Regions from separate parts of the Streptomyces winkii genome, predicted to be linked through region 1. Evidence: predicted binding sites of a transcription regulator. Region 1 holds the regulator's gene; each other region holds the start of a gene.
The links. Region 1 encodes HrcA, which represses chaperone genes, less so after heat shock. Its sites were predicted from a motif close to TTNGCACTCNGNNNNNCNGAGTGCNAA; they were not measured.
Positions count from the first base shown of each region.

Region 1 (9,352 bases):
CGATCGCGAAAGCCGGTGCCGAGACGTTGCAGAAGGCGATCCGCCGATGACCGGCGTCGATGAGATGACGTGTCGCCGTCCTCGCGCCGGCCGACTCGTCGGGCACGACCCAGTCGGCGTTCCCCCTCCGCGGCCGGCCGCCCAGGATCACCTGCGGTACCGGACGGGAGAGGACCGGGAGATCGACCTCACGGTGATAGTCGACGGCCACGATCAGTCCCTCGACGCTGCGCTGCAGCAGGGACCGTACCGCGGGCTCCTCCAGGTCCGGGTTGCCGGCCATGTCGACGAGGAGGAGGACATACCCCTCCCGCCAGGCCGTGGACTGGGCACCGGCGAGCATTTGCCCCGAGAAGGGGACGCTCGCGACTCCATCGGACAGCAGGCCCAGGGTGCGGGTCTGCCGCGTCCGCAGTCCCCTCGCAGCAAGGTTGGGCAGGTATCCGAGTTCTTCGGTCGCCGACCGGATGCACTCGGCGGTGTCGATGCTGACGCGTCCTTCGTGCTGATCGTTGAGCACCAGGGAGACGGCCGATATGGAGACGCCACAGCGAGTGGCGATGTCCCGCATCGTCACCATGGGCCACCTCCCGCTGGTCGGCTGATCAAGCGACCCCGACAGTAAAAACGTCAAACGTTTGACGCAATAGCCAGGGTCATCTTCTTTCCGGGCAAGTCCGGCGGCTGCCCGGCGGCTGCCCGGCGGGTGGACCGCAACCTGCCCGCTGCGCTGCCGGCATACATCGAGGACGCCCGGCTGTTCATCCACCGCAACGTCGAGCGAGACATCGACCTGACCGCCATCTCCGCGGCCGCGAAGGTCAGCCCCGAACACCTGGTCCGCCTGTTCCGCCAGCACATGGACACCACGCCGATGCGCTACCTCTGGGACCGGCGCGTCACCCGCGGCATCGAGCTGCTGACCAGCTCGGGGCTGCCCGTCGGCTCGATCGCGGCGTGCTCGGGCTTCAAGACGAGTTTCCACTTTGCGCGCAAGGTCAAGGAGGCCACCGGTCTGTCGCCGACGGCACTGCGCGCAGCCAACTGGTCCCAGCACACTTCACGCGCTCACGGCATCAACCCCTGACGTCCCAGGCCGCTGCTTGATCCAGGAAGCGTGAAGCTACGGCTGGGGAACGTCGGCTGGCCACCCGACCATGGCGCCGGAAGGCAACTTGCAGCGGCGAAGAGACCCCGTCCCACGTGGTGCGACGGGGTCTCTTGGTGGTCTGCCAAGACAGCGTGGTCAGGCGCTACCCCGAACCATGGGCTCCGCTGTTACTCGCTCACGTTCACCGCGAACCAGTCGACGCTCATCCCTGCGCCCGAAGTGATGTCCGCCGACGGCGAGGTGCAGCCGCAGACCTTGTTGGGGTAGGAACCGCCGATCGCGACATCGAAGATGGCGAAGAACCCGTGGTCCACCGCCTTCTGCCAGGTTGCTGCGGACACCTGGTTCTGGTTCACGGTGAAGGTCTGGTTGCCGTCGAGGTAGAAGCGCAGTTGCTCGGCGGAGGTGTCGGTACGGTCCACGATGACGGAGTAGGTGTGGTAGCTGGTCTGGCAGCCTTCGCAGGGCTGCAGGTCGCTGCTGATGCCGTCCGGGTCGTGACACTCTCCGGCCCATTCGCCGCAGTGGAACGTGGTCGAGTGCTGACTGAGACCGTTGACGGCCTCCATGATGTCGATCTCTCCGATGCTCGGCCAGTTGGTGGCTCCGACGGGGCGGGCGTCGGCGCCCATGGCCCAGAACGCGGGCCAGTAGCCAAGCGCCTTCTCCGGGTTGGGCTGCTTGATGGAGGCACTCATCTCCATCTGGCCGCCGGCCGGGGCGCCGAAGTCGGTGCGCTGGGTCTCCACGCGGCCCGAGGTCCACTTCCCGGAGTCGTCGCGGATCGGCTTGATCACCATGTGGCCTTCGCCGTCCTGGTAGACGTTCTCGGTCGAGTCCGTGGACGTCTCGATCTCGCCGGTGCCCCAGTTCGCGGCTCCGCCCGGGTAGCTGGTGCCGATGTCGTAGAGCCAGTTGTCGCGGTTGAGGCCGGTGCCGGCCGCGCCGTCGAAGTCGTCCTTGAAGACGGTGGTCCAGTCCGCTGCGGAGGCGGTGTCGCCTGCCGCCACGTCGGCCGCCGCCGCCTTGCTCGCAGCGGCGGGTCCGGGGGGTTCGCCGGCGGCGGCAGTACTGGAGGACGCGGTGAGACCCAGGAACGCGTTCAGGGGGAGTGACACGGCGGCCACAAGGACCAAGAAGCGTCGCCGGGGCCGGAGTTGGCTGTTCGCCGTCCTGCGTGGGGGAGTGAGCCTGTACATGGGGGGCTGCTTTCACTCGGAGGAACGTCGGTTGGTGACGTACGGACACGCGAGCCCGACAGAAGCGGGAGAAGCACGTACAAGGTGGATGGACACGCTCGGCACGGCCGATCGGAGCGGTCTGCTGAGAGCGCTCTCATTCACAAGTCACTGTCATGCAGCGTCACCGAACCGTCAAGAGGCCGCGATGAGTTCACTTGTCGAATCCACGCCGCGGTCCGACTCACCGGCGAGGTGGTGTGTCAACTCCGATGATGAGCCTCCGTCAGGTGAGAGTTTCCGCTCGATGGCTGCCTTCGTTGTGTGAAGTCCCGGAGGCTGCGGCCATCCCGCGCATGCCGCGCGCGGAGGCTCCCGGACAACCCGGCCGGAACGGGCCCCCGTCGGCAAGTGCCGCTGCTGGACACGCACTTCGAGGCGTGCACATGCGTGTGCGTCCGTGGCCTGCTGGTCGCCGCCTACGCGCGCACCGGTGGTTGCGACGGCACCGGCACCGGCTCCGGCACCGCATCGGCACACGGCTCCGGCCGGAGGCATCGGACGGCTAGTCGACGAGGTCGCGTACGACCGCGTCCGCCAGCAGCCGTCCGCGCAGCGTCAGCACCGCGCGCCCTTCCCCGTACGGGCCGGGCTCCAGCAGCCCCTCGTCGACGGCCCGGCGCGCGGCGTCCGCACCGGCGGGCGCGAGCAGTTGGAGCGGGCAGCCCGCTGAGAGCCGCAGCTCCAGAAGGATGCGCTCGACACGCCTGTCCTCCGTGGTGAGCACCTCCCGGCCCGCGCCGGGGGAGCGGCCCTCGGCCAGGGCCTGCGCGTACGCGGCCGGATGCTTCACGTTCCACCAGCGCACACCGCCCACATGGGAGTGCGCGCCCGGGCCCGCGCCCCACCAGTCCGCGCCCGTCCAGTACAGCTCGTTGTGGCGGCAGCGCGCCGAAGGGTCCGACGCCGAGGCCCAGTTGGACACCTCGTACCAGCTCATGCCCGCCGCGGAGAGCGTCTCCTCGGCGATGAGATAGCGGTCGGCGTGCACGTCGTCGTCCGTCGGCGGCACCTCTCCGCGGCGGATCCGGCGGGCGAGCCGCGTGCCCTCCTCGACGATCAGCGCGTACGCGGAGACGTGGTCGGGCTCCGCCGCCAGGGCCGCCTCCAGCGAGGCCCGCCAGTCGTCGTCGCTCTCCCCGGGCGTGCCGTAGATCAGGTCGAGATTGACGTGCCGGAAGCCCGCCGCGCGGGCCTCCGCCACGCACGCCTCCGGGCGGCCCGGCGTGTGGGTGCGGTCCAGGACCCCGAGCACATGGCGGCGAGCGCTCTGCATCCCGAAGGAGATCCGGTTGAAGCCCGCCTCGCGCAGCCGCTCCAGGTACTGCGGACTCACGGATTCGGGGTTCGCCTCGGTGGTCACTTCCGCGTCCGCCGTCAGCCCGAACTCGTCGCGTACGGCGGCGAGCATCGAGCCGAGGTCCTCGGGCGGCAGCAGCGTCGGGGTGCCGCCGCCGACGAAGACGGTGGCGACGCGGCGCGGGTCGTCGCCGAGGACCTTGCGGGCGAGGCGGATCTCGTCGCAGAGCGTCGCCGCGTAGCGCTCCTGGGACGCGAGCACGCCGCCCGGGCCGCGCAGCTCGGCGGCGGTGTAGGTGTTGAAGTCGCAGTAGCCGCAGCGGGTCGCGCAGTACGGCACGTGCAGATAGAAGCCGAGCGGGCGTGAGGCGCGGCCCGCGAGGGCCTCGGGCGGCAGCGAGCCGCTCTCGGGCACGGGATCGCCGTCGGGCGGTGCGGAGGGCATGCGTTCCATTGTCCGCGATGCGGGGCCTGGTCGGACGCGGCGTTGTTGTCGGCTCCGGGCGAGCGCCCCGGGCGGGCCCTGTGCTGGCCACGACCGTGAGCGTCACGTCTCAGGTTTCCGGCCGTGGCTCCGGCTGTTCTGTGCGCGCGTGCGCGCCGGGCGCGTGTCCGTGGCTTGCCGTGCGTTCCGCGGCGTAGCCGCGTCCCGCCCGGCTCGGGTGTCCTGTAGCGCTCCGCCTCCTGGGCCGCGGCGCGTGCGCGTCACCGCGGCCGCCGGTTTCGGCCATCGACCCGGTTTGGGTGGTTGCGCCTCGCGGTCTTCGTCACCGTCCCGGCCGTCCCCGGCGCGGGCGTTCGCGTGCCTTCCGGGCCTCGCGCCCCTCGGGCGCGTGCCCTCCGCGGCATAGCCGCCTGCGCCCGCGCCCCGAATCAGGTCCCCCTGCCCCGTCCCTCAGGAGAACCCCACCGTCACGTGGTCGATGAGCTGTTCCACGCGGCCCAGCAGGGCCGGTTCCAGGTCGCGGTAGTCGTGGACGCAGGCCAGGATGCGCTGCCATGCCGCGCCCGTGTTGGTGTCCCAGCCCAGGGCGTGACAGACACCCGTCTTCCAGTCCTGGCCGTGCGGTACCCGTGGCCACGCCTCGATGCCGACAGAGGACGGCTTCACCGCCTCCCAGATGTCGATGTACGGGTGGCCGACCACGAGGACGTGGGCGTCCGTGACCTCCGACGCGATGCGGGACTCCTTCGAGCCCGGGACCAGGTGGTCGACCAGGACGCCGAGACGGGCGTCCGGGCCGGGGGCGAAGTCCCGTACGACCGCGGGGAGATCGTCGACGCCCTCCAGGTACTCGACGACCACGCCCTCGATGCGCAGGTCGTCTCCCCACACCTTCTCGACGAGCTCCGCGTCGTGCCGTCCCTCCACATAGATCCGCCCTGCCCGCGCCACCCGCGCCCGCGCGCCCGGGACGGCCAGCGAGCCGGAGGCCGTCCACGGCCGGGCCGCAGACGTCGCCGCGCCCTCCCCGGCGGAGGCGCCTCGGGGAGCGGCGGCGGCCGGACGTACGAGCGTGACCGTCCTGCCCTCCAGCAGGAATCCCCGCGGCTCCATCGGGAAGACGCGGTGCTTGCCGAAGCGGTCCTCCAGCGTGACCGTCGGTCCCTGCGCGGTCTTCTCCGTACGGATCACGGCGCCGCAGAAGCCCGTGGTGATCTCCTCGACGACGAGATCGGGGTCGGCCGGCACCTCGGGCACCGGCTGCTGCTTCTTCCACGGCGGCGTCAGGTCGGGATCGTAAGAGCGGCTGCGCATGGCGGCATTCTTCACGACCCGGCGAATCGGCGTGCCAGGACGTCCCGTTGAGCGCGTACGAAGTCGGCGGTCACGACCGCGCCGTGCCCCGGCACGTACAGCGTGTCCTCGCCGCCGAGCGCCAGCAGCCGGTCCAGGGCCTGCGGCCACCGCGACGGGTCCGCGTCCGGGCCCGCCTGCGGATCGCCGGACTCCTCGACGAGGTCGCCGCAGAAGACGACGGCCCGGCCGGTCCCCCTGCCGCTGCCGTTCACGAGCACCGCGAGGTCGAACCCGCTGTGTGCGGCGCCCATGTTCACCAGCCGCACGGACCGCTCGCCCAGCGTCAGCGTGAGCTGCACGGAGACGCCGTGCCGCGGCGGTACGAGCCGGGCGGCCGACTCCCCGGCCGCGTCCGGCGCCATGCCGTGGCGCACCGCGTCCTCCCTCAACTCCTCGCGCGCGCCCGCGAGATGCGCGCCGAGCCCCTGCGCCCCGTACACGTGGGCGCCGTCGAACGCGGCCGTGCCGAAGACGTGGTCGAAGTGGGAGTGGGTGAGCACGGCGTGCGTCACGGGCAGCCCGTACAGGCCGCGCAGGCCCTCGCGGATGCCCGCGCCCTCCTCGGCACCCGATCCGGTGTCGACGACGAGCACGCCCGCGGTCCCGCGGACCGCGCCCACCGTCGCGTCCCAGTGCGGCAGCCTGCGCCGTACGACGCCGGGCACCAGCTCTTCCCACCCGGCCTCGCCGGGTGCCGTCGTGCCGTGCCCGTGCCAGTTCGCGGCCATGGGTTGACGCTACTGGGAAGTACCCAGTAGCGCGCCCCCGCGATACCGTCGATACGGATGGCTCTTGCCCACGCCGCCTCAACCGGCCGTACACTGACCCAGGGGATCTGGCACTCCATCGGCGAGAGTGCCAGGGACGCCGGAGACGCCAGGGGACGGCAGTGGCGCCGGCGCCCCGCGGTGCAGGTCGCAGGCGAGGACACACGAAGCCGACGGGAGGTGCGCAATGCTGAGCGAACGAAGGCTCGAAGTGCTGCGCGCCATCGTCCAGGACTATGTCGGGACGGAGGAGCCGGTCGGCTCCAAGGCGCTCACCGAGCGGCACAACCTCCAGGTCTCACCGGCCACGGTCCGCAACGACATGGCGGTGCTGGAGGACGAGGGCTACATCGCACAGCCGCACACGAGCGCCGGGCGCATCCCGACCGACAAGGGCTACCGGCTCTTCGTGGACAAGCTCGCGGGCGTCAAGCCGCTCTCGCCGCCCGAGCGCCGGGCCATCCAGAACTTCCTGGAGGGCGCCGTCGACCTGGACGACGTGGTGGGCCGCACGGTGCGGCTGCTCGCACAGCTGACCCGCCAGGTCGCCGTCGTGCAGTATCCGTCGCTGACGCGGTCGACGGTGCGGCACGTGGAGCTGCTCTCCCTCGCGCCCGCGCGGCTGATGCTGGTACTGATCACGGACACCGGCCGGGTGGAGCAGCGCCTCATCGACTGCCAGGAGCCCATCGGGGATTCGGCCCTGGCCGATCTGCGGGCCCGGCTCAACAGCCGTGTCGTGGGCGAGCGGTTCACCGAGGTGCCCTCCCTCGTGCAGGACCTGCCGGACGCGTTCGAGGGCGCCGACCGCGGCACCGTCTCCACGGTGCTGGCGACTCTGCTGGAGAGTCTCGTCGAGGAGACCGAGGAGCGGCTGATCATCGGCGGCACCTCCAACCTCACCCGCTTCGGGCACGACTTCCCGCTGACCATCCGGCCCGTGCTGGAGGCGCTGGAGGAGCAGGTCGTGCTGCTGAAGCTGCTCGGGGAAGCGAAGGACCCGGGAATGACCGTAAGAATCGGGCATGAGAATGCCCACGAAGGGCTGAGTTCCACATCGGTGGTTTCGGTCGGCTACGGTTCGGGCGACGAAGCAGTCGCCAAGCTGGGCGTGGTCGGACCGACCCGCATGGACTACCCCGGAACGATGGGAGCTGTACGCGCAGTGGCACGGTACGTCGGACAGATCCTCGCGGAGTCGTAAGTGGCGACGGACTACTACGCGGTCCTCGGCGTGCAGCGCGACGCCTCGCAGGACGACATCAAGAAGGCCTTCCGCAGGCTTGCGCGCGAGCTGCACCCTGACGTCAATCCGGATCCGAAGACGCAGGAGCGGTTCAAGGAGATCAACACCGCTTACGAGATCCTCTCCGACCCGCAGAAGAAGCAGGTGTACGACCTCGGCGGTGACCCGGCGGCGGGCGCCGCCGGAGGAGCAGGCGGCGGCTTCGGCGGAGCGGGCGGCTTCGGCAACTTCTCCGACATCATGGACGCCTTCTTCGGCACCGCTTCGCAGCGCGGGCCCAGATCCCGTACGCGCCGCGGCCAGGACGCCATGATCCGGCTCGACATCGAGCTCGACGAGTCCGCGTTCGGTACGACGAAGGACATCCAGGTCGACACGGCCATCGTCTGCAACACCTGCAACGGCGAGGGCGCGGCGCCCGGCACCTCCGCGCAGACCTGCGACATGTGCCGCGGCAGGGGAGAGGTCTCCCAGGTCACGCGCTCGTTCCTCGGGCAGGTCATGACCTCGCGGCCCTGCCCGCAGTGCCAGGGGTTCGGCACGGTCGTGCCCACGCCCTGCCCGGAGTGCGCGGGCGACGGGCGCATCCGCTCGCGGCGCAGCCTGACGGTGAAGATCCCGGCGGGCGTCGACAACGGCACGCGCATCCAGCTCGCCGGCGAGGGCGAGGTGGGTCCGGGCGGCGGCCCCGCGGGCGATCTGTACGTGGAGATCCACGAGACCGCGCACCCGGTCTTCCAGCGCAGGGGCGACGACCTGCACTGCACGGTCACCATCCCGATGACGGCGGCGGCCCTCGGCACGAAGGTCCCGCTGGAGACGCTGGACGGCATGGAGGAGGTCGACATCCGGCCCGGCACGCAGTCCGGGCAGTCGATCCCGTTGCACGAGCGCGGCGTCACGCATCTGCGGGGCGGCGGACGGGGGCAGTTGATCGTCCACGTCGAGGTGACGACGCCGTCCAATCTGGAGCCCGAGCAGGAGGAGTTGCTGCGGCGGCTCGCGGAGATGCGCGGCGAGGAACGGCCGACGGGCCAGTTCCAGCCCGGTCAGCAGGGGCTGTTCTCCCGGTTGAAGGACGCGTTCAACGGCCGCTGAGCTCAAGGAAGGGTGTGAACAGTCCGGTGGCTCCGGGCTGTTGGGCCTCGCGGCCCTCGGCCTCCGCCCCCGCGGAGACGAGGGCTCCGGGTCTTCGGGTCCTCGAGTCCGGCGGAACCGTCGCGTCCGTGACATCCGTCATGTCTCTCATCCGCTCTCCTGATCCCGTCCGTCCCGGTGCCCTGCACTGAAGAGCAGGTCCGGGCCCGGGCGGCTCCGCACCGCGTGACAGGATGTGCCCATGCCCTCCGCGCCGATCTCGTTCTCCGACCTCACGGAGCATCCGATTGTGCAGGCCCCCATGGCGGGCGGGCCTTCGTGCCCGGAGCTGGCGGGGGCCGTCAGCGAGGCGGGCGGCATGGGTTTCCTCGCCGCCGGCTACAAGACGCCGGAGGCCATGTACGAGGAGATCAAGCAGCTGCGGGGCCAGACCCAACGCCCCTTCGGCGTCAACCTGTTCATGCCGCAGCCCGACAACGCCGACTCGGGTGCGCTGGCGCGCTACCGGGCGCAGCTCGCCGGCGAGGCGGCGTGGTTCGAGACCGAGCTCGGCGAGACCGACCACACCACCGACGACGCGTACGAGGCCAAGCTGGCCATCCTCTTCGACGATCCCGTCCCCGTCGTCTCCTTCACCTTCGGCTGCCCGACCCGGCATGTGCTGGAGCGGTTCACGAAGCGCGGGACGTACACCGTCGTCACCGTCACCTCCGTCGGCGAGGCGCAGACCGCGGAGTTCTCCGGTGCGGACGCCGTGTGCGTGCAGGGCATCGAGGCCGGCGGCCACCAGGG
Region 1 is NZ_JASTTH010000002.1:80,840-90,191, forward strand. Features, by position in the region: gene QQM67_RS04730 (LacI family DNA-binding transcriptional regulator) at 1-580, opposite strand, end outside; gene QQM67_RS04735 (helix-turn-helix transcriptional regulator) at 707-1,087, shown strand; gene QQM67_RS04740 (glycoside hydrolase family 16 protein) at 1,279-2,229, opposite strand; gene hemW (radical SAM family heme chaperone HemW) at 2,855-4,093, opposite strand; gene QQM67_RS04750 (DUF3097 domain-containing protein) at 4,544-5,407, opposite strand; gene QQM67_RS04755 (MBL fold metallo-hydrolase) at 5,419-6,177, opposite strand; gene hrcA (heat-inducible transcriptional repressor HrcA) at 6,404-7,420, shown strand; gene dnaJ (molecular chaperone DnaJ) at 7,421-8,560, shown strand; gene QQM67_RS04770 (hypothetical protein) at 8,547-8,711, opposite strand; gene QQM67_RS04775 (nitronate monooxygenase) at 8,802-9,352, shown strand, end outside.

Region 2 (9,352 bases), on a different contig from region 1:
GCGTGCGGCGCGCCGCGTACTCGCCGCCGAGCGGCTGTACGAAGCCCGCGAGGCGCGGCCAGTGGAGGTTGAGCAGCGGCCGCGCGACGAGTTCCGTGACCCGGCCGCCACCGGCCGGATCGTCGCCGAACGGCCGGTCGTACATCGCCTTGACCAGCCGCAGCTGCGGATCGGTGAGCAGCGGGCCGACGACGCCCGAGACGAAGTCGGCGGAGAAGTCCTCCAGGTCGGCGTCGACGAAGCAGACGATGTCGGAGCTCGTCGCCAGCAGCGACCGCCACAGCACCTCGCCCTTGCCCGGCAGCGCGGGCAGCCGTGGCAGCACCTCGTCGCGGTGGACGACCTTGGCGCCCGCGCCCGCGGCGACCGCGGCCGTAGCGTCGGTCGAGCCGGAGTCCAGCACCACCAGCTCGTCCACGAGCGCGGTGGAGGCGCCGGCCGCCGACTCCATCAGCTCGCGCCGGATCACCGAGACGATCCCGCCGACGGTCCGCTCCTCGTTCAGCGCGGGCAGTACGACGGCGACTCTCGCGCCCGTGGCCCGCTTGGCCGCGAGCAGCCGGCTGAGGGGACGGTCGGCGCACGAGAAGGACCGGCGCTCCAGCCACTGCTCGACTTCCTCCAGCACGCAGCCACTCCCTGTGATCCATCTCGCGGTACGGACGCCTGTCTCAACGGGCAGGCCTGTCGGTTACAGTCTTGAACAACGTGGAAGGCGATCGCATGCCGGGTCCGGCCCGGCCGTCGAAGGCCGTCCGCGACAACTTCACACCGCTCATCCAGAGGGGCAGAGGGAACGGCCCGTTGAAGCCCCGGCAACCCTCCGGCCGGTCTCGCACCCAGCGACATGACATGCGCGAGGCTCCCGGCTCGGGAAGGTGCCAATTCCGTCTCGTGGCGAGATACGTCACGGGGAAGATGAGGAGAAAGGGCCTCGCCGAATCATGGCTGTTCAAGCTGCCGCCAGCACCACCGTCGATCCGCTCGGCGCCGGAGCCGGCACACTCGGCCCCGCCGCCGCGCTCTCCTGTCGCGAATGCGGCGAGCGCACCCCGCTCGGCCCGGTCTTCGCGTGTGAGGCCTGTTTCGGGCCGCTGGAGATCGCGTACGAGTTCCCCGGCGGCGGTGCCTCAGGGGCCGACGCCCTGCGCAGGCGCATCGAAGGCGGCCCGGACAACATCTGGCGGTACGCGCCGCTGCTGCCGGTCCCGGCCGACGTGGCCGAGAAGCCCAACATCAACCCCGGCTTCACCAAGCTCGTCCAGGCGGACCGGCTCGCGCGCGAGCTCGGCGTCACCGGCTCCCTGCACATCAAGGACGACTCCGGCAACCCGACGCACTCCTTCAAGGACCGCGTCGTCGCCATTGCCGTCGAGGCCGCCCGGGCCTTCGGCTTCACCACGCTCTCCTGCTCCTCGACGGGCAACCTCGCGGGCGCGGTCGGCGCCGCCGCCGCCCGCGCCGGCCTGCGCTCGTGCGTGTTCATCCCGCACGACCTGGAGCAGGGCAAGGTCGTCATGGCGGCGGTCTACGGGGGCGAACTCGTCGGCATCGAGGGCACTTACGACGACGTGAACCGGTTCTGCTCCGAGCTGATCGGCGACCCGGCGGGCGAGGGCTGGGGCTTCGTCAACGTCAACCTCCGCCCGTACTACGCCGAGGGCTCCAAGACCCTCGCGTACGAGATCTGCGAACAGCTCGGCTGGCGCCTGCCCGATCAGCTCGTGGTCCCCATCGCGTCCGGCTCGCAGCTCACGAAGATCGACAAGGGGCTGAAGGAGCTGATCGCGCTCGGCCTGGTCGAGGAGAAGCCGTACAAGATCTTCGGCGCGCAGGCGGAGGGCTGCTCACCGGTCTCCCGCGCCTTCAAGGACGGGCACGACGTCGTACGTCCCGTCCGCCCGGACACCATCGCCAAGTCGCTGGCCATCGGCAATCCGGCCGACGGCCCGTATGTGCTGGACATCGCGCGCCGTACGGGCGGCGCGGTGGAGGATGTCGACGACCCGCGGATCGTCGATGCGATCAAGCTGCTGGCGCGGACCGAGGGGATCTTCGCCGAGACGGCGGGCGGGGTCACCGTCGGCGTCACGAAGAAGCTGATCGAGGAGGGGAGGCTCGACCCGACCCTCACCACCGTCGTCCTCAACACGGGCGACGGCCTGAAGACCCTGGACGCGGTCGCTCCCACCACCGGGCCGACCGCCGTCATCCGTCCCACCCTGGACTCCTTCCGAGAGGCTGGTCTCGCATCATGAGCGTGAACGTCCGTATCCCGACCATCCTGCGCACCTACACCGGGGGGCAGGCGGAGGTGAGCGCCGAGGGCGCGACGCTCTCCGAGGTGCTGGCCGATCTGGAGAAGAACCACACCGGCATCGGTGCGCGCGTGCTGGACGACTCGGGCAAGCTGCGGCGCTTCGTCAACGTCTACGTCAACGACGACGACGTGCGCTTCGAGCAGGGTCTGGAGACCCCGACCCCGGACGGCGCGGGCGTCTCGATCATTCCCGCGGTCGCGGGCGGCTGCTGAGGTCTCGGGCCTGCTGCTGTCTCGTGAGAGGTCCGTGAAGGCCCCTTGCGTGCGGCTCGGGTCCGCTTACGGTCGAACCGCCTCCTCCGGAGAACGTGAAGAATCGGAGGGGGCGGTTCCGCGTGTGGGGACGCGATAGGGTTGCGGACAATCCCACCCCAGTGAGTCACCCGGCGCGTGCCGGGAGCATATGAGAACGCGACAAGTTGTGCCCGGAATCGGGGCGGCAATTGTCGTGTTGGTGCGCTATGCCCGGCCTCGCTTGCCCCGCTTCCTCGGGGATTGCGGGCTTTTGGGCCCCGTTTCGATGCTCAGAATTCTCGTCTTCGTGACCTGTTGCAGAGGGCGTCCGTACAGATACATTCAGCCGCGGTCGACGCGTTCCGGCGTACGCCCCCGCATGCCTGCGGGGGGCCGCGCCGGAGGTGAGGTCTGACCCGGGTTCGTGAAGTGCGGGCTCGTGCAAGGGCCAGTAATAGGGGAGTTAGGGATGGCTCAGGGCACCGTCAAGTGGTTCAACGCGGAGAAGGGATACGGCTTCATCGCGGTCGACGGTGGTGCGGACGTATTCGTCCACTACAGCGCGATTCAGATGGACGGCTACCGCACCCTGGACGAAGGACAGCGGGTCGAGTTCGAGATCTCGCAGGGTCAGAAGGGGCCGCAGGCGGACATGGTCCGTGTGACTGCCTGAGCACCCGCAGCACTGCGCAGAACTGCACCAGCCGTACAACAGCCGTACAACAGCCGTACGAGGGGCCGTACTCCACAGAGGAGTACGGCCCCTCTGTGCTGCCCGGTCTGTGCTGTCTGTGCTGCCCGGCGTCGACGCCCCTCCCCCGTGAGCCCCCCGTCGCCCTCTTCGGGTGCCGCTGCTTGCGTCCGTCCCCGCCCCGTGTGATGTCCTGAGGGCGCTTGCACTCGCAGGGGTCGAGTGCTAATCATTGCGTTAGCACTCTACGAGTGAGAGTGACAGTCAAGGACCGGGTCGGTGAGGCTCGTTCGCCGGGTGGAGCAAGGAACCACGCGGCTTCCGGGCCGTCCGTCGCGGGCGCCAGCGCGGTCCGGTATACCCGTCCCCTGGTTGTTCAGGGGGATCCCCAGTCCGGGAGGGACCACTTCACATGGCCAAGATCATCGCGTTCGACGAGGAGGCGCGGCGCGGCCTCGAGCGCGGGATGAACCAGCTCGCTGACGCCGTCAAGGTCACGCTCGGCCCGAAGGGCCGGAATGTCGTGCTGGAGAAGAAGTGGGGCGCCCCCACGATCACCAACGACGGTGTCTCCATCGCCAAGGAGATCGAGCTCGAGGGCGAGTACGAGAAGATCGGCGCCGAGCTCGTCAAGGAGGTCGCCAAGAAGACGGACGACGTCGCCGGTGACGGCACGACGACCGCGACCGTCCTCGCCCAGGCGCTCGTCAGGGAGGGCCTGCGCAACGTCGCCGCGGGCGCCAACCCGATGGCGCTCAAGCGCGGGATCGAGCGGGCGACCGAGGCCGTCTCCGCCGCCCTGCTGGAGCAGGCGAAGGACGTGGAGACCAAGGAGCAGATCGCCTCCACGGCCTCCATCTCCGCCGGCGACCCGCAGATCGGCGAGCTCATCGCCGAGGCGATGGACAAGGTCGGCAAGGAAGGCGTCATCACCGTCGAGGAGTCGCAGACCTTCGGGCTCGAGCTGGAGCTCACCGAGGGCATGCGCTTCGACAAGGGCTACATCTCCGCGTACTTCGCCACCGACATGGAGCGCATGGAGGCGGAGCTCGAGGACCCGTACATCCTCATCGTCAACTCCAAGGTCAGCAACGTGAAGGACCTCCTTCCGCTGCTGGAGAAGGTCATGCAGTCGGGCAAGCCGCTGCTGATCATCGCCGAGGACGTCGAGGGCGAAGCGCTCTCCACGCTCGTCGTGAACAAGATCCGCGGCACCTTCAAGTCCGTCGCCGTCAAGGCGCCGGGCTTCGGCGACCGGCGCAAGGCCATGCTCGGTGACATCGCCATCCTCACCGGCGGCACCGTCATCTCCGAGGAGGTCGGCCTCAAGCTGGAGAACGCCGGTCTGGAACTGCTGGGCCGCGCACGCAAGGTCGTCATCACCAAGGACGAGACGACGATCGTCGACGGTGCGGGCGAGAGCGACCAGGTCGCCGGCCGCGTCGCGCAGATCCGCGCCGAGATCGACAACTCCGACTCGGACTACGACCGCGAGAAGCTCCAGGAGCGTCTGGCGAAGCTGGCCGGCGGCGTCGCCGTCATCAAGGCCGGTGCCGCCACCGAGGTCGAGCTCAAGGAGCGCAAGCACCGCATCGAGGACGCGGTGCGCAACGCCAAGGCGGCCGTCGAGGAGGGCATCGTCGCCGGCGGTGGCGTGGCCCTCATCCAGGCGTCCAGCGTCTTCGAGAAGCTGGAGCTCGAAGGCGACGAGGCCACCGGCGCGCAGGCCGTCAAGCTCGCGCTGGAGGCGCCGCTCAAGCAGATCGCGGTCAACGCCGGCCTCGAGGGCGGCGTCGTGACGGAGAAGGTGCGCAACCTCAAGGCGGGTCACGGCCTCAACGCCGCCACCGGCGAGTACGTCGACATGCTGGCCGAGGGCATCAACGACCCGGCGAAGGTGACGCGTTCCGCGCTTCAGAACGCCGCCTCCATCGCGGCGCTCTTCCTGACGACGGAGGCCGTCATCGCCGACAAGCCGGAGAAGGCGGCCGCCGGTGCGGGCGACCCGACCGGTGGCATGGGCGGTGGCATGGACTTCTGACCGCGCGTCGGTCGGAAGCCCGTAGCCTCCCGGCACGGATACGGACCGAGGGCGGCATCCCGGAAGGGGTGCCGCCCTCGGCGTGCCTCAGCACCCGCGCACGCGGCCTACACCCGCGCTCCGTTGTCGTGCGGTGAGCGTCGCGTCTTGACGCGTGCGGGCCGCGGCGGGCGGCCGGCCGGGCGGGACGGCGTACTCGTACGGCCCTCGAACTCGACGGCGAGGGGCGCACCGACGAAGAGCGACGAGTACGAGCCCACCGAGATCCCGATCAGCAGGGCCAGCGCGAAGTCGCCGAGCGAGTCTCCGCCCAGCACCGCGAGCGCGGCGATGATGAACAGCGCGCCCATGCCGGTGTTGAGGGTGCGCGGGACCGTCTGCACGACCGCCCTGTTGACCACGCTCCGGAAGGAACTCCTCGGTTCCCCGTGCACGCGGCCCTGCCCCTTCCCGTGCCCCTGCCATTCGGAGCGGACCCGGTCGAAGATGACGACGGAGTCGTTGACCGAGTAGCCGATGACGGTCAGCAGCGCCGCGAGGAAAACACCGTCCACCGGCTTCCCCAGCCATGCGAACGCGCCGATGAGGATCACCGCGTCGTGGACGAGGGAGAGCACCGCCGACGCCCCGAACGTCCAGCGGAACCTGAAGGCCAGATAGAGCAGTTGGGCACCGAGTGCGACTCCCAGCGCGATCAGGGCGTGCTGCCGCAGCTCGTCGCCGAGGCTCGGCCCGAACAGCTCGTCGCGCACCTTCCCGGTGTCGCCGCCGAGGTCCGCGAGCGTCGAACGGACCGTCTCCTCCTGCCCGTCGGTGAGCTGCTCGGAGCGCACCGTGATCTCGTGACCGCCGGACGTGCCGTCGCCGCCCCCGGAGCCCTGTACGACGGCGTCCGGCAGACCCGCGTCGGCGAGAGCCGAACGCGCGGCCTCGGGATCGACGGCCTGACTCGTCGAGTACTCCACGAGCCGTCCACCGCTGAACTCGACGCCGAAGTCCAGCCCGCGCAGGACGATTCCGCCCACCGCGAGCACGACCGCCGCGGCCGAGACCGCCAGCCAGGTCCTGCCGTGCCGCATCCAGTCGGGATTGCGCTTCGTCAGCCGGGTGCGTACGCGCCCGAGCCCTGCCAGGCCCGTGATCCGCGGATGCGCCCGCACCGTACGGCGGTTCACGGTGAAGTCGACCAGCACCCTCGTGACGACGAGGGCACTGATCATCGAGGCGAGCACGCCGATGGAGAGGGTGACGCCGAAGCCGCGCACGGGTCCCGAGGCGAGCGTGAACAGCAGCAGGGCGGCGAGGAGCGTCGTGACGTTGGAGTCGACGATCGCCCCGAACGCGCCGCGGAAGCCCTTGGCCGAGGCGGTGCGCAGGCTTCTGCCCCGCCCGTACGCGTACTCCTCGCGAGCGCGCTCGAAGACCAGGACGTTGGCGTCGACGGCCATGCCGATCGCGAGGACGAAGCCCGCCAGCCCCGGCAGCGTGAGCGTCGCCCCGAACGCCAGCAGCGCGGCGTACGCGATCAGCCCGTAGCACAGCAGGCCCACCGCGGTGAGCGCGCCGAGCAGCCGGTAGACGCAGACGATGAAGCCGGACGTGAGCAGGACGCCGATCACGGCCGCCCATGTGCTCGCCTTGATCGCCTCGGCGCCCAGGGTCGGCCCCACGGTGTGCTGTTCGATCACCTCGACCGGGACGGGCAGAGCGCCGCCCTCGATCAGAGTGGCCAGCTCCTTCGCCTCCCCCTCGGTGAAGTCCCCGGTGATCTGCGTGTTCCCCCCGGTGATCCCGTGGCCGCACGAGACGGACGGGTCGACCTGCGGCGAGGAGATGACCTTCTCGTCCAGCACGATCGCCACGCGCCGCTGCGGGTCGCCGGCCGGGGAGCAGGCGGCCTTGCCCGTCAGGTCGGCCCACCGGTCCTCGCCCTTGTCGCGGAAGCCGAGGTCGACGAACCAGCCGGAGCCCCGCTGGGGGTCGACGGAGGCTCTCGCCGACTCCACCTCGATGCCGGTCATGGCGGTGCCGCCGAGCCGGACCGGGCGGCCGGACTCGTCGGTGGACGGGCCGTCCTTGCCGTTCTTCGTGGACTGACCGTGCTTGCTTTCCTTGCCGTTCTTGCCGGTTGCGGGGTCCCGCTCGTCCCGGTCCGGGACGCCCTTCACCGGATGGAACGTGAGCTGGGCCGTGCGGCCGAGGACCTCGGCGGCCTCCTTCGGATCCTGGAGGCCGGGGAGTTCGACGATGATGCGGTTGTCGCCGGACCGTACGAGGCCCGGTTCGGAGACTCCGAGCGCGTCCACGCGCTGGCGAAGTACCTCCATCGTGTCGTCCGTCGCGGACGGCGTCGCTTTCGTGGTTTCGGAGTCGCGGGACTCCAGGACGATCTGGGTTCCGCCTCGCAGATCGATGCCGAGGCGGGGTTGCTTGGTCATGGCGAGGACCGCGGCGAGGGCCATTACGGCAAGCGCGATCACCGCCCGCACCTTGGTGGCGCGAGTCATGGTGTGCCTCCTACACAGGCAGGACGAAGGCACCGGCGTGCGTCGGCTGTTGAGCCGCGTGCCGAACCGCGTGCTGAACCGCCAGTCGAGCCGCGCGGTCGCCTCAGGCGCTCAGGGGCTGAGGCGCCGAGGCAGGCAGGGGCTCAACTGCTCAGGGGCTCGGTTGCTCGGGCTCGCACGGCTGACGCCCCGCGCGGCCGTCTGGCCGGGCAGGCTGCCGGGTGCCGGATGTCAGGTCTCAGATGCCTGTGCGGCCGGGGGAGCGCGCCCGTGACGCGGTGACCTGTGAGTGAGGTGCTCGGCGGAGAGCTGCGGCCGCTCCGGCAGTACGGAGCCGCGCCGGGGCTCCGGGCCGTACTGCTCGACCGCGGGAAGCAGCGGGAGCGGAGCCTGAGTTGCGGCGTGCGCCGGATGAGAGATCGCGCCCTGGAGATGCTGCGGAGGGTCCTGGTGGTGCGTGGCGGCGGACTGGCTCTGGACGGGGCCGCCGTGCAGGTCCGGCTGGTGCGGGGCCACCGCGGAGCCGCCGAACAGGGCGAGCAGCACCGCGAGGAGGATGCCCGCAAGCTGCGCCTGCGAGGGGCGCCGTCGTGCGGACGGCGAGGCGGCGGGCGGAGGCGGCACGAGGGGCGGTGCCGTGCGGCGTACGAGGCGTACCACCGTGCCCTCCTCACCTCTCTCGACGTCCCGGGCCGGGAGGCGCGGACGCCCTACAGCCTGCCCCACGAGCGCCGGTGCTTCAACGGCGGCCCCGCCCCGCGCCCCGCGCCACGAGCGGCGAGGACGGCAGGACGGCAGGACCGGGGTGGGCGTCACGGAGTGCGTGCGGCCCGCCCGGCCCTCAGCAGCGCCGCCAGTACGGAGCCCGCGAGCGCCGCGACGAGCACGCTGAAGGCGATGCCCGCCGCTTGCAGCCCGACGAGGTCCGCGGCCACGCCCACGCCGATCACGGGCAGGGACAGCGCGACGTAGAGCACGACGAAGTACGTCGAGGCGACGTCGGCCCGGCGGGCGACGGGCGCCTCGGCGTTGACGGCGGCCAGCCCCGCGCGGAAGCTCATGCCCTGACCGAGCCCGGCGACCACGCCTCCCGCCACGAGCAACTCGAAGGAGCGGGCGGCGAATCCGGCCGTCAGCAGGGCCATGCCCAGGACGAGCCCCGCACAGCCCAGCGGCAGCGACGCGCTGCCGAACCGTGGCACGAGCACGATCTGGCCGAGGGCCGAGGCCGCGAACACGGCGAAGATCACGCCGCCCGCGAGCGCGAAGCTGCCCATCCCCAGCAGCGTCCCGAGGAAGGACGGCGAGACCGCCGTGAAGAGCCCCAGCACCGCGAACCCCGCGAACCCCGCGATGGCGGCGCGCGCGAAGGTGCCGCGCATCTCGTGCGGCACGCCCGGCCTCGTCACACGCATGCCGGGACGCCGCACGATGCCCTTGACGGGTTCCGGCATGAACCAGACGCCGACGGCCACCGGCAGCAGCAGCGCCAGATCGACCGCGTACGGGACGCGCAGCGGCGCCGGTGCGAGCTCGGCGAGCACACCCGCCAGCAGCGG
Region 2 is NZ_JASTTH010000005.1:572,623-581,974, reverse strand. Features, by position in the region: gene QQM67_RS18195 (glucosyl-3-phosphoglycerate synthase) at 1-628, opposite strand, end outside; SAM riboswitch class I at 773-925, shown strand; gene thrC (threonine synthase) at 945-2,258, shown strand; gene QQM67_RS18185 (MoaD/ThiS family protein) at 2,255-2,533, shown strand; gene QQM67_RS18180 (cold-shock protein) at 3,024-3,227, shown strand; gene groL (chaperonin GroEL) at 3,658-5,286, shown strand; gene secD (protein translocase subunit SecD) at 5,394-7,793, opposite strand; gene QQM67_RS18165 (hypothetical protein) at 8,025-8,453, opposite strand; gene QQM67_RS18160 (MFS transporter) at 8,606-9,352, opposite strand, start outside.
Region 2: groL (chaperonin GroEL) is a predicted target of HrcA. The motif match lies at 3,483-3,509, and genes of this name have one in related genera.

Region 3 (9,352 bases), on a different contig from region 1:
CCGAGGCGCGGGAGGTTCCGGCGAGGGCGCGGGCGAGGACGCCGTGGATGCCGTGGACGCCGCGGACGACGTACGGACCGTGACGGTGACCGGCGTCGGAGAGCGGTGGCGCGGAGTGGATCTCTCCGTTCTCGGCTGACGCTCCGGCCGGGCAGGCCGCGCGGCCCGTACGTCCCGACAGGTTGTCGGCAAGATGTTGCACGGGCGGTGGCGCGCGTGGTCAGATGGTCGGGAGTGCGGGGTTAGGTCTGCCTCACTTGACCCGCCCGCCCAGGAGCCACGGGAGGACCCATGCCCGCCGAAGACCGAGTGCGGAAGCCGGGCGCGCAGCCGTCGGCTCCGAAGGAGACGGGCGTTTCGATGCGGGCGCTGCTGGCGTCGTGTGCGGCCGCCGACGCGGTCTCGACGCCGCCTTCGGATGCGGGCGCGGACGCCGGCGGCCAACGGCGCGGGCGCGTGCCCGACAAGGAGCACGTGGAGCCGGAGGACGGCGGCGCCTCCTCGGCGCCCGGCCGACCGCGCGCCCGGCGGGGCCGGGACGCCGCCTGAGCCCGAGGCGTCAACTCGCCCTCGGCCGCCGCCCGTTCGCGGCACACAGCAACCTGCGTTAGGGCGGAGACGCCCTAACGCAGCCACCGCAGCCAACGCAGCGCCGCGTCGGCGCAGTCCTCGGGGCGGCTGTCGAAGGCGATGGCCGCGTCCGGTGCGTGCCGCCGGACAAGGTTGACCGCCTTCTCGAAGAATTCGGGCAGCGGCTCGTGCTTGCGGATGCCGCCCCCGATGACCACGCAGGCGTACTCGTCGCGGCTCGGCGCCTGCGCGATTCGTGCCTTCCGGGTTCTCGTCCAGTGCGACCAGGCATCGGTCGGCCTCGATGCCGTACCGGTCGAAGCGCTCCGGCCGCCTCCCTGTCGCAGCCGAGCCCCGCTGGAGCACCGGTCCTAGCGGACCACCACGACCCTCGTGCCGATCGTGGCGAACAGCCACATCGCCTCGCCGTCCGCGCGGTGCTCCCGGATCCCGCCGGTCTGCTCCACGGGGTCGGCGTCCGGCATCGAACCGTCGAGCGCGGCGCTGAAGCCTATGGTCGTGCCCTGGCTGGTCGCGAAGCGCACCACGTTCTCGACGGGCACCCCGTCCGAGCCCGTGACGTGCGGAGCGCGGGATTCGACCTTGTACGTACCGGGCTTCGGGTCGACGGAGCTGGGGGCCACCCGGAAGGTGCGCTTGACCTCCTGGTTCTCGCCCATCAGCCAGACCCGGTCGCGGTCCAGGTCGTACACCACGCGCTCGCCCGCGCCCGAGAACGCGGGAAGGTTGGTCTCCCGCTCCTTCTTCTCGCGCTCCGAAGGCCCCTCGCCGGGGCCCCGGGAGTCCGACGAGCCCGCCTTCTCGCGGTCCTGCGCGGCGCTCGCCTGGTAGGTGAAGAATCCGATGACGGCCAGGGCTGCCGCCGTAAGCGCCGCCACCACCGCTCCCGCGCCGCTGCCACGTGCCACCGTGCGCCGCCCCTCTCAGAGTCCTCGTTCCGGCGTCGACGGTAGCAGCAGGTGAAGCGGCCCGGAGGGCTGCCGAGAGCCGCAGCGGTCCGCGGCGGCCGTTCCCGCGCAGGGCGCGTGTGACCGCTCCGATGCGCCATTCCCCGTTCCACGGGCGGGAGTTGGAGATCGCGTCGGTCTTGTGTTCGCATGTGGCGATGAGCGCGCACCGACCCCCGACAAGATCCACAGGGTGGCCACGCAAGGCACCGAATCCTTACGAGGAGTTGGCGTCGCCCGACGCGCCACCGGTCGCGGGGCAGAGACCCAGCCCGTACGACGCGCTCGGACCGGGCCCCGACCCCGTCCACGACGGAGGGCCGCCGGCCGGGAGCGGCCTCTACGGCAGCCCGTACGACGGTTTCCGCGGCGAGGTGTACGGCGATGGACACAGCGACGCGTACGGCGACGGGCACAGCGACACCTGCGGCGACGTGAACGTGGACGTCCGCGCGCACGGGCACGCGGATCCGAGTGCCGAACAGGACCTTCCCGCACGGCACTCGGGCACGTCCCGCATCCCCGGCGGGTTCCTGCTGCGCTCCGACCACGACCTGGCCGACGAGCATCCCGGGGAGCGTCCCGAGGACCGGATGCCCTATCTGCGCGCCGTGCGCAGGCGCCGCCGTTCCAGGACGGTCGGCACGGTGAAGGCCGCCGTCGCCCTCGCCGTGCTCCTCGCCTTCCTCGCGGTCGGCGACCGCTGGGCCGCCCTGTACGCGGAGAACGAGGCCGCCGGGAAGGTGCAGAGAGCGCTGAAGCTGCACGCCCAACCCGAGGTGCACATCGGCGGGTTCCCGTTCCTGACCCAGGTCGCGCGCGAGCGGCTCGACCATGTCGAGGTCACCGTCCCGGACATGCCCGCGGGCCGGATATCGGTCGCGCAGGTGAAGGGCTCCGTCGACGACGTCCGGATCGTGGGCGACGCCCCGTCCTCCGTCAAGGGCGCGGTGCTCGGCAGGATGAGGGGCGACGTACTGCTCGACTTCGACGATCTGGACCGTGAACTGGGCACATCCCAGGTCGACTTCACCGCCGGCTCGCGCGACTCCGTCCTGGCGCGCGGCGAGTTGCCCGTGGCCGGGAAGCGGGTCGAGGTGGGCGCGCGGGCCCATCTGCGCCGGACCGGCGACCACGGAGTCGGCACGACCGTGGACCGCATGCGGCTGAGGGTGCCCGGCCTCTTCTCGTACACCCCTGGCGAGGACGGCGGCCTGCGGCTGGCCCGTCCCGTCGCCGACCGCATCAAGCGTGACGCCGCGGAGGCGAAGGCCCTCTTCCGCATCGGAGCCGTCGCCGAGCGGTTCGGGCTCTCGCCGGAGCGGGCCGCGCAGGTGCGGCGGAGCGAGACGGAGCTGCGCCGCACGACCGGAGCCCCGCGCTTCGTCGACAGGCTCATGAAGATCAACATGCTCGACGTCGTGGTCGAGCACCCCTGGCTGCTGAAGCGGATCGGCATCGACCCCGCGCTGATCGAGGGCCTGAAGAGGATCGAGGAGCCGAAGCTCGCGGAGAAGCTCTCGCTGTCGGTGCGGCTGCCGGAGATACCCGGCGACGTGCGCCTTCGCGGGATCACCGTGGAGAAGCACGGGATACGCGCGAAGCTGACGGGCGCGGACATGCCCTTCGGCGACGCCGCGCAGCACATGCAGCAGAAGCGCATGCAGCGGGGGGCCGGCGGGGAGCGCTGAGGCCCCGCTCCGGCCTCCCGGGTGCAGGTCACCCGAAAGCGTCCCGTGCGGGACCCCGGAACCGGCCGCCTCCGATCCGCCGTAGGCTGGCTACCGTGCTGTTGCTCGCTCTTGACACCGCCACGCCGGCCGTCACCGTCGCGCTGTACGACACCGACGGCGACCGCCTCCTCGCGGCCTCCGACCAGATCGACGCCCGCCGCCACGGCGAACTGCTGCTGCCGTCGGTCGACCGGGTGCTGCGCGAGGCCGGCCGCCCCCTGCCCGACGTCGACCGCATCGTCGTGGGCACGGGCCCCGGCCCCTACACCGGGCTGCGGGTGGGGCTGGCCACCGCTGAGTCCTTCGGTGCCGCGCTCGGCATCCCGGTGCTCGGTCTGTGCACGCTCGACGGGATCGCGTACGCCTCCGGCCTGGACGTCCCCTTCGTGGTCGCGACGGACGCCCGCCGCAAGGAGGTCTACTGGGCGCGGTACGCCGACGCCCGTACGCGCATCGGCGGCCCCGCCGTCGACCGCCCCGGCGAGCTGCCGGCCGAGGTGACCGCGATGCCCGCCGTCGGCGCGGGGGCGCGGCTGTACGAGGAGACCTTCACGGGGCTGCGCACGGACCTCCCCCTCGAACAGTCCGCCGCCGCGCTGGCCTGCCTTGCCGCGGAGAAGCTCGCCAAGGGCGAGGAGTTCCCGCCGCCGCGGCCCCTCTACCTCCGGCGCCCCGACGCCCGTGTGCCCGCCAACTACAAGGTGGTCACGCCCAGGTGACCCGTACCGCCGCGGAGGACGGCCGCCCCGGGAGCGCCGACGTCGTGCTCCGCGAGATGCGCTGGTGGGACATCGAGCGCGTCCTCGACCTCGAACGGATCCTCTTTCCCGAGGACGCCTGGTCGGTCGGCCTGTTCTGGTCGGAGCTCGCGCACGCGCGCGGCCCCGGCGCCACCCGCCGCTACGTCGTCGCCGAGGCCCGGGACAGCTGGATCGGCGGTGCTCAAGGCCCGGGCGGAGCCGAGGGCACCGGGCACAGCCTCGTCGGTTACGGCGGCCTCGCCGCCGTCGGCGGCACCGGCGACATCCAGACCATCGGAGTGCTCCCGTCCCACCGCGGCACCGGCCTCGGCGCGCGCCTCCTGCGCCGGCTCCTCGCCGCGGCCGCCGAGTTCGCGTGCCACGAGGTGATGCTGGAGGTCCGCGTCGACAACGCGCCAGCCCAACGCCTCTACGAGCGCTTCGGATTCACCCGCATCGGCCTCCGCCGCGGCTACTACCAGCCAGGCAACGTGGACGCACTCGTCATGCGCCTGGAGACCCCCATCCCCTCGACGAACCCCTCCCAAGGAACGAAGACCCATGGCTGACGAACCCCTCGTCCTCGGCATCGAGACCTCATGCGACGAGACCGGTGTCGGCATCGTCCGCGGCCACACCCTGCTCGCCGACGCCGTCGCCTCCAGCGTGGACGAGCACGCCCGCTTCGGCGGCGTCGTGCCCGAGGTCGCCAGCCGCGCCCATCTGGAGGCGATGGTCCCCACCGTCGAACGCGCCCTGCGCGAGGCCCGCGTCTCCGCCTCCGACCTCGACGCCGTGGCGGTCACTGCCGGGCCGGGGCTCGCGGGCGCGCTGCTCGTCGGGGTCAGTGCGGCCAAGGCGTATGCGTACGCGCTGGGCAAGCCGCTCTACGGCGTCAACCACCTCGCCTCCCACATCTGCGTCGACCAGCTCGAACACGGCGCGCTGCCCGAGCCGACCATGGCCCTGCTCGTCTCCGGGGGCCACTCCTCGCTGCTGCTCGCCCCCGACATCACCGCGGACGTCCGCCCGCTCGGCTCGACCATCGACGACGCGGCGGGGGAGGCCTTCGACAAGGTGGCCCGCGTCCTCGACCTCGGCTTCCCGGGCGGCCCCGTCATCGACCGGTACGCACGCGAGGGCGACCCCGAGGCGATCGCCTTCCCGCGCGGGCTGACGGGGCCGCGCGACGCCCCGTACGACTTCTCCTTCTCCGGCCTCAAGACGGCCGTCGCGCGCTGGATCGAGGCCAAGCGCAACGCCGGCGAGGAGGTGCCCGTACGGGATGTGAGCGCGTCCTTCCAGGAGGCGGTCACGGACGTGCTGACGCGCAAGGCCGTCCGCGCCTGCAAGGACGAGGGCGTGGACCACCTGATGATCGGCGGGGGAGTCGCCGCCAACTCGCGGCTGCGCGCCATGGCCGAGGAGCGCTGTGCCGACGCGGGCATCGAACTGCGCGTGCCCCGGCCGAAGTTGTGCACGGACAACGGCGCGATGGTCGCGGCCCTCGGTGCCGAGCTGGTCGCGCGGCGCCGCGCCGCGTCCGACTGGGACATCCCCGCGGACTCGTCCTTTCCCGTCACCGAGCCGCACATGCCGGGCCGTTCGCACGCTCCCTCGCTCACGCACGCGCAGGACGGCGCCCACGACCACGGCCACACGCACGACCATGTGCACGAACTCAGCCGGGAGAACCTCTACTCATGACCGTCGCCCTCATGTGGGAGGCGAAGGCGGCCGGCGGCCGCGGCGGTGAGCTGCTCTCCTGGGCCCGCGCCCAGGAGTTGGAGAGCCCGCCGCAGCGCCGCGAGACCTTCACGGCTCCCGGCGACCGCGTGCTCGTCATCACGTGGTGGTCCGCGGACCTCTCCGCGGAGCTTCCCGAACTCCCCGAGCCGCCCGAGGAGTTGAGGGCACGCCCCGTGCACCGCTGGCGTTTCGAGCAGGTCTGACCGCCGTACGGACTGCGGCCGGCGCCTGGTTGACGCCTGGTCAGATCAGGGCTGCCGCCGGCGACGTGGGCGGTCCCAGGGGCCGCCCGAGCAGCACCGTCGGCGCGCCCGCGACCCGCGTGAGGAACACCGTGCACTCGCCCGGGCCTTCGAGCCTGAGCTTCTTGCGCAGCTCCGCCGGCTCCACGGCCGAGCCGCGCTTCTTGATGGTGGCCACGCCGATGCCGCGCTCGCGCAGCAGCGCCCGCAGCCGCTTCAGCTGGAAGGGCAGCACATCGGTGATCTCGTAGCCCGTCGCGTACGCGGTCGGGCGCGCCTCGTCGCACGTCACATAGGCGATCGCCGGGTCGACGAGCCGGCCTCCCAGCTCCTCCGCGACCTCGGCCACCAGATGGGCCCGTACGACCGCGCCGTCCGGCTCGTACAGAAAACGGCCGACCGGCCCGGCGGGCGGATCGGGAAGCCCGCGTGACGAGAGTGAATGTCCGCCCGGCAGCAGCGTCGCTCGTACGGGCGAACTCTCAACGGCGCCGCCCGTACCGAACCAGAGCACGGCCTCCTTCACGTCCCCCGAGTCCGAGATCCACTCGGCCTCGGCGTCCTCCGGGACCGCGTCGTGGGGAATGCCCGGTGCCACCTTCAGCGCCGAGTACGAGACGCGCCGGGCCACTTCGACCGCCCACGACAGCGGCGGCGAGTACGCCTCGGGGTCGAAGATGCGCCCCCTGCCGCCGCGGCGCGCGGGGTCCACGAAGACGGCGTCGCAGCCGGAGACGTCGGCGTCGCGCACGTCCTGGCAGCGCACCTCGATGCGGTCGCCCAGCCCGAGCGCCGCCGCGTTGGCCCGTATGACGTCGCACGTCAACGCGTCGCCGTCGACGGCCAGTACGTCCATCCCGGCGCGCGCCAGCGCGATCGCGTCGCCCCCGATGCCGCAGCACAGATCGGCCAGCCGCGGCACGCCGAGCCGCGAGAAGCGTCCCGCCCGGTACGCGGCGACGCTCGCCCGCGTCGACTGCTCCAGACCGTTCGGCGTGAAGTACATCCGTTCCGCGTCCGCGCCGAACTTCGCCGCCGCCCGCTGCCGCAGCCGCGCCTGGCCGAGCGCCGCCGACACGAGTCCGGGTTCGTGTGTACGGCGCAGCCGCGTCGCCACGGCCAGTTCGCTGTCCGGCTCGTACCGCTCCAACGAGCCCAGCAGCGCCTGTCCTTCATCGCCGAGCAGCGCGGCGAACGCCTCACGGTCCACACCCGCATTCTCCCGTCCGGGCGGAGAGCCGGCCGCCCGGGTCCGGGGTGCACGGCTCGCTCGCCTGGCACTCTAGTTGACGGAGTGCTAACCGCGGCATAATGTCGACCCTGGCACTCTCCCAAGGCGAGTGCCAGACACAGCGACAGGAAGATCCGGCACCCGCGACGACGGATCTGCCAGGTCGCCACCCCAGACATAAGACCCCGTTATGAGATCTCCGAAGGGGGAGGTCGGATCGTGACGACCGCCAGCAAGGTTGCCATCAAGCCGCTTGAGGACCGCATCGTGGTCCAGCCGCTCGACGCTGAAGAGACCACGGCCTCAGGCCTGGTCATCCCGGACACCGCCAAGGAGAAGCCCCAGGAGGGCACGGTCCTGGCCGTCGGCCCGGGCCGCTTCGAGGACGGCAACCGTCTGCCGCTCGACGTGAGCGTCGGCGACATCGTGCTGTACAGCAAGTACGGCGGCACCGAGGTGAAGTACAGCGGCGAGGAGTACCTCGTCCTCTCGGCTCGCGACGTTCTCGCGATCGTCGAGAAGTAAGTCACCGAAGCCGGAAGACACTTCTGATCCGCGCCCCGGTCCCTCCCGCATCGCTCGAGATGTACCGGGGCCGGGGCGCGGTTCGTTCGAGAGGACTCAACAGCTCCCATGGCCAAGATCCTGAAGTTCGACGAGGACGCGCGCCGCGCCCTCGAGCGCGGCGTCGACAAGCTGGCCGACACCGTGAAGGTGACGATCGGCCCCAAGGGCCGCAACGTCGTCATCGACAAGAAGTTCGGCGCACCCACCATCACCAACGACGGCGTCACCATCGCGCGTGAGGTCGAGGTCGAGGACCCCTACGAGAACCTCGGCGCGCAGCTGGTGAAGGAGGTGGCGACCAAGACCAACGACATCGCCGGCGACGGCACCACCACCGCCACCGTGCTCGCCCAGGCCCTGGTCCGCGAGGGCCTGCGCAACGTGGCGGCCGGCGCCTCGCCCGCCGCCCTGAAGAAGGGCATCGACGCCGCGGTCAAGGCCGTCTCCGACGACCTGATCGCCAACGCCCAGCCGATCGACTCGAAGTCGGACATCGCCTCCGTCGCCGGACTGTCCGCCCAGGACAAGCAGGTCGGCGAGCTCATCGCCGAGGCGATGGACAAGGTCGGCAAGGACGGCGTCATCACCGTCGAGGAGTCCCAGACCTTCGGCCTGGAGCTCGACTTCACCGAGGGCATGGCCTTCGACAAGGGCTACCTCTCGCCGTACATGGTCAGCGACCAGGAGCGTATGGAGGCCGTCCTCGACGACCCGTACATCCTGATCCACCAGGGCAAGATCAGCTCCATCCAGGACATGCTGCCGCTGCTGGAGAAGATCATGCAGGCGGGCAGCTCCAAGCCGCTGCTGATCATCGCCGAGGACGTCGAGGGCGAGGCGCTCTCCACCCTCGTCGTGAACAAGATCCGCGGCACGTTCAACGCCGTCGCCGTCAAGGCGCCCGGCTTCGGCGACCGCCGGAAGGCGATGCTCGGCGACATGGCGACCCTCACCGGCGCCACCGTCATCGCCGAGGAGGTCGGCCTCAAGCTCGACCAGGCCGGGCTGGACGTGCTCGGCACCGCGCGCCGCGTCACCGTCACCAAGGACGACACGACGATCGTCGACGGTGCGGGCAAGCGTGAGGACGTCGAGGCCCGAGTCGCCCAGATCAAGGGCGAGATCGAGGCCACCGACTCCGACTGGGACCGCGAGAAGCTCCAGGAGCGCCTCGCCAAGCTGGCCGGCGGCGTCTGCGTGATCCGCGTCGGGGCGGCGACCGAGGTCGAGCTCAAGGAGAAGAAGCACCGCCTTGAGGACGCGATCTCCGCGACCCGCGCGGCTGTCGAGGAGGGCATCGTCGCGGGCGGCGGCGCCAGCCTCGTGCACTCCGCGAAGGTCCTGGAGGGCTCGCTCGGCAAGACGGACGACGAGGCCACCGGTGTCGCCGTCGTGCGCCGCGCCGTGGTCGAGCCGCTGCGCTGGATCGCCGAGAACGCCGGCCTGGAGGGGTACGTCATCACCTCGAAGGTCGCCGAACTCGACCGCAACCAGGGCTTCAACGCGGCCACCGGCGACTACGGCGACCTGATCAAGGCCGGCGTCATCGACC
Region 3 is NZ_JASTTH010000001.1:298,770-308,121, forward strand. Features, by position in the region: gene tsaE (tRNA (adenosine(37)-N6)-threonylcarbamoyltransferase complex ATPase subunit type 1 TsaE) at 1-139, shown strand, start outside; gene QQM67_RS01450 (hypothetical protein) at 292-549, shown strand; gene QQM67_RS01455 (hypothetical protein) at 624-788, opposite strand; gene QQM67_RS01460 (hypothetical protein) at 942-1,499, opposite strand; gene QQM67_RS01465 (LmeA family phospholipid-binding protein) at 1,766-3,229, shown strand; gene tsaB (tRNA (adenosine(37)-N6)-threonylcarbamoyltransferase complex dimerization subunit type 1 TsaB) at 3,325-3,990, shown strand; gene rimI (ribosomal protein S18-alanine N-acetyltransferase) at 4,047-4,580, shown strand; gene tsaD (tRNA (adenosine(37)-N6)-threonylcarbamoyltransferase complex transferase subunit TsaD) at 4,573-5,718, shown strand; gene QQM67_RS01485 (hypothetical protein) at 5,715-5,963, shown strand; gene QQM67_RS01490 (class I SAM-dependent methyltransferase) at 6,004-7,212, opposite strand; gene groES (co-chaperone GroES) at 7,450-7,758, shown strand; gene groL (chaperonin GroEL) at 7,867-9,352, shown strand, end outside.
Region 3: groES (co-chaperone GroES) is a predicted target of HrcA. The motif match lies at 7,277-7,303, and genes of this name have one in related genera.